DNA from 2 places in the Nocardioides sp. NPDC101246 genome. Region 2 is predicted to be linked to the other one. Evidence: riboswitches for the same ligand, from Rfam matches in the RefSeq annotation. Region 2 holds a riboswitch; the other holds the start of a gene.
The links. A riboswitch is a leader RNA that binds a small molecule or an ion and turns the genes downstream of it on or off. The one in region 2 is predicted to bind thiamine pyrophosphate.
Positions count from the first base shown of each region.

Region 1: linked by a shared signal. The riboswitch ahead of ACIRON_RS01710 (thiamine ABC transporter substrate binding subunit) and the one ahead of thiE (thiamine phosphate synthase) in region 2 are both predicted to bind thiamine pyrophosphate.

Region 1 covers NZ_JBIWNX010000001.1:366,603-368,797, reverse strand. Annotated here, with positions in the region: gene ACIRON_RS01720 (MBL fold metallo-hydrolase) at 1-645, shown strand, start outside; gene ACIRON_RS01715 (GNAT family N-acetyltransferase) at 635-1,066, opposite strand; TPP riboswitch at 1,097-1,205, shown strand; gene ACIRON_RS01710 (thiamine ABC transporter substrate binding subunit) at 1,202-2,195, shown strand, end outside.
Region 2 covers NZ_JBIWNX010000003.1:274,399-276,593, forward strand. Annotated here, with positions in the region: gene thiO (glycine oxidase ThiO) at 1-534, opposite strand, end outside; gene thiE (thiamine phosphate synthase) at 534-1,139, opposite strand; TPP riboswitch at 1,133-1,242, opposite strand; gene ACIRON_RS06890 (sigma-54-dependent Fis family transcriptional regulator) at 1,302-2,195, opposite strand, start outside.

The DNA.
Region 1 (2,195 bases), on a different contig from region 2:
CGGATCCTCGCCCACGCGGGGGCGCACGAGCTCGCCGCGGAGTGGGCCGCGAGCCCGCCTCCCGTGCCGGACCTGTCCCACTGGCGGATGCCCTCGCAGTGGTTGGAGGGCGACGTACGCCTCGACGTGGCCGGCCGCGACCTCGACGCCGTGCACACCCCCGGGCACACCCAGGGCCACTACGTCTACGCGGACCTGGCCGGCTCGGTCCTGTTCGCCGGCGACCACGTGCTGCCCACGATCACGCCGTCGATCGGCTTCGAGCCGGTGCCGGTCGTCGACCCGCTCGGCGACTTCATGGCGTCGCTGACCAAGGTCAGGACCCTGCCCGACCTGCGACTTCTCCCTGCACACGGCCCAGTCGCCTCCTCCTCGCACGCCCGCGTCGACGAGCTCCTGGCTCACCACGAGTCGCGGCTCGCCCAGTCGCTCGCCTCCTTGCAGGCCGGTCGCCGGTCGGCGCTGGAGGTGGCCAACGACCTCGGCTGGACCCGCCACGAGCGCGCCTTCGCCGAGCTCGACTACTTCAACGCCGGCCTCGCGGTCATGGAGACCAAGGCCCACCTCGAGCTGTTGGCGGCGCGCGGTCAGGCCACCCGTGAGGAGACCGAGGCGAGCGTGCTGTTCGCCCCCGTCAGCGAGTGAGCCGCATCGGGGTGTGCGGGATGTCGTCCTCGAGGAACTCCTCGCCGTCCTTCACGAACCCGAACTTGGCGTACCAGCCGGCCAGCGGCGACTGAGCGTCGAGGACGACGTCGCGGTCGGTGACGGCCTCGACGGCCGCCTGCATGATCACGTCGGCCAGGCCCTGGCCGCGGTGGGAGGGAGCGAGGACGACGCGGCCGATCCGCCACACGTCGCCGTCGTCGAGGATGCGGGCGGTGCCAGCCAGCCGGTCGCCGTCGCTCAGCACCACGTGACGGGTCCCGGGCTCGAGGTCGCGGCCGTCCAGGTCGAGGTAGGGGCAGTCCTGCTCGACGATGAAGACCTCCTGCCGGAGCTGCCACAGGGCGTACGCGGTCTTCGGGGGAAGGTCGTCGAAGGACGAGATGGCGACGTCGGTCATGGCTGAATTCTCGCAAGCAGTAGTGTTGGCGGGAACAGACAGGGGAGGCCGGGAGGCCTGAGAGTGCGGCGAACAGCGCCGCAGACCCTCCGAACCTGCTCCGGTTGATACCGGCGAAGGGAGTCAGGAATGCGCATGCGTACGCCTGCCATCGCTGCCACTGCGATCACTGCGGTCTCGGCGCTGATGCTGTCCGCCTGCGGGAGCACTCCCGCCGAGCCGGACGCCGACAAGTCGAGCGGGTCGAAGGGGACCGACGACAAGGCGGTCGTGCTGCTGACGCACGACAGCTTCACGCTGCCGAAGGAGGTGCTGGCCGAGTTCACCGATAAGACCGGCTACACCGCCGAGATCCGGCACGCGGGCGACGGCGGCGAGCTGACCACCAAGATCGCCATGGACACCGGCAACCCCGACGGTGACGCGGTCTTCGGCGTCGACAACACCTTCGCCAGCCGCGCGATCGACCAGGGCGCGCTGGCGGCCTACACGCCGAAGACGGTCCCGGCCGGGGTCGACGAGTTCAACCTCCCGGGCGACGAGAAGCACTTCCTCACCCCGGTCGACAACGGCAGCGTGTGCGTCAACATCGACACCGAGTGGTTCGCGGCGAAGAAGCTGACGCCGCCGGAGTCGCTCGACGACCTGGCCGAGCCGGCGTACAAGGATCTCTTCGTGACCCCCGGTGCCGCGACGTCGACCCCGGGGATGGCATTCCTGCTGGCGACCGTTGCCGAGTACGGCGAGGACGGCTGGGCCGACTACTGGGCCAAGCTGATGGACAACGGCACCAAGGTCGTCGACGGCTGGGACCAGGCCTACTACTCCGACTTCACCCAGGGCGGCGGGAAGGGGACGCGGCCGATCGTCCTCTCCTACGACTCCTCGCCGGCCTTCACCGTCAAGGACGGGGCGTCGACGACGAAGGCGCTGCTGGACACCTGCTTCCGTCAGGTCGAGTACGCCGGCGTGCTCGAGGGTGCCGACCACCCCGAGGGCGCCCAGGCGCTGATCGACTTCCTGCTCTCCGACAGCGTGCAGAAGGCCTTGCCGGAGAGCATGTACGTCTTCCCCGTCTCCTCCGGCGTCGAGCTGCCCGCCGACTGGGCGAAGTTCGCGCAGCAGCCCA
Region 2 (2,195 bases):
CGGCGGGTTCCCGCTGGTCGAGCCGCCGGAGCCGCTCGGCGGAGGCGTGTCGAGACCAACACGGTCGCCAACCCGATCGAGCAGCGCCGCGACGACCGCACGCGGGTCGACCGAGTGGTCCTCGGCGAGGAAAGCCCCACCGGCGACCCGGCCGAGGCCGGGTTCGCGGGCGAGCAGTTCGCGCCGTAGAAGTCTCTCGTAGGAGACCCCGGCGAGATCGAGCACCGCTAGCTGCCGCTCGACCTGCTGGACGTCCCCGGCGTCGACGCCGACCAGCAGCGTCCCGAGGGTGTGCACCGGCACCCCGAGCCGCTCGGCGAACCCGGGCCAGAGGGCCAGCGACGACAGGCATAGTCGGGTCAGCGACTCCTCGCCGTACCAGGCCTCACCGGCCGGGCTGAGCATGCCGGCCGCGGCGTAGGACGCGCCCGAGCCCGGCGCCGGATCGACCACCGTGACGTCGTGCCCCCGGCGGATCAGCTCGTCGGCCGCTGACAGGCCGACGATCCCGGCACCGAGGATCCGCACCCGCATCAGCCGACGGCTTCCACGAGCTCCTTCGCGGCTTGGCGTGGGTCGGGTTGTCGCCAGAGCCCGCCGATCACGGCGACCCCGTGGGCGCCGGCTGCGCGTACGGCCCCGGCCGACGTCGTCGAGATCCCGCCGATCGCGATCAGCGGCAGCACGCCGGCGGCGGCCCTGACCGCGTCGACGCCCAGCGGGCCGGGAAGCCCGGCCTTGGAGGTGGTGGCGAAGACCGGCCCGAAGCCGGCGTAGTCCGCCCCCGCGGCGGCGGCCGCCTCGACCGCGGCACGGTCCCGGCAGGTCGCGCCGATGACCAGCCCCGGAGCGACCGCGTCGGCGATCCGCCGGGCCTCGGCCGGCGGAAGGTCGGAGGCCCCGAGGTGGACGCCGTGCGCACCGGCCGCGAGCGCCACGTCGAGCCGGTCGTCGACGATCACACAGGCCTCGTACGTCCCGACCCGCTCGATCACGGAGGCCGTCAGCGCGAGCAGCTCACGGGTGGTCGCGGACTTGTCGCGGACCTGGAAACCGGCGACGCCGGCCTCGGCGAAGGCGGGCAGCAGAGCCAGGTCGTCGCTCGATGAGACCAGGGCGAAAATACGTGGGAGAAGCACAACCAATCACTTCCTTCGCCGGCATGATCCGGATCAGGTGTAACGGTCGGAGCGGCCCCAGCTCCCTCTCAGCCCGCTGCCGCGGACTCCCGTGTGGACGTCTCCGACCATAGCGCGCACCCCCGACGGCGCGCAGCCCAGGGCCCGCACAGCGGGATACCCCTAGTAGGTCGAGATCCGCAGGGCCCGCATCCTGGCGTACAGCGTCGTGCGCGAGATCCCGAGCTCGCGGGCGACCGCGGCCTTGTTGCCGTCGTGCTTGATCAGCTCGTGCAGGATGACGTCGCGCTCGGCCTGGTCGAGCGGCCGCACGGCGGCCCGCGGCCCCGGCACGGAGCCGAGCACGGAACCGAGCTTCGGCGGCAGGTCGGCGGGGACGATCGCGCCGAACCGGCGCCGGGCGGCGGCATGGGCGAGCACCGCCCGCAGCTCGCGTACGTTGCCCGGCCAGCGGTGCTCGACCAGGATCCGCTCGACGCCGGGAGTCAGGAAGGCGTCCGGGTTGATCCCGGAGAGCAGCTCGCGGGCCAGCCCCGGGATCTCGTCGCGCCGCGCGGCCAGCGGCAGCTTCTCCTCGACGCGAGAGGCCAGCGCGGCCACCGCCGCGGTGTGCTCGGACAGCTCGGTCAACGGCGCCGAGACCATCACCACGTGGGCACGGGTGGGGCTCTCCAGCGCATCGGCGACGACTCCGAGCAGCGCGTCGGAGAGCAGCTCGAGACCGTCGATGATGACGGTGCCCACTCCGGCCGCCATCCGGCGCCGGAACTGCTTGGCCCAGTTGCCGTCGCCCTCCAGGACCGTCGTGGCGCCGGTCAGCAGCGTGATCGGCGACGACGGCGCGAGCTCCCTGGCCAGCGACGTACGCCCCGACCCCGGCGGGCCGGCCACCAGGATCGTCCCCGGCTCCCGGGCGGTCTCGGTGAGCGCGCTGACCGAGAGCCCGCGGCGTGGCTCGCGGGGCTCGATGCGCACCAGCGCGGCCAGACGGCGGGTGTCGAGCACGTCGGCGCGCACATGGACCGCCTCCCCCGACTCCAGGTTCATGTCCATGAC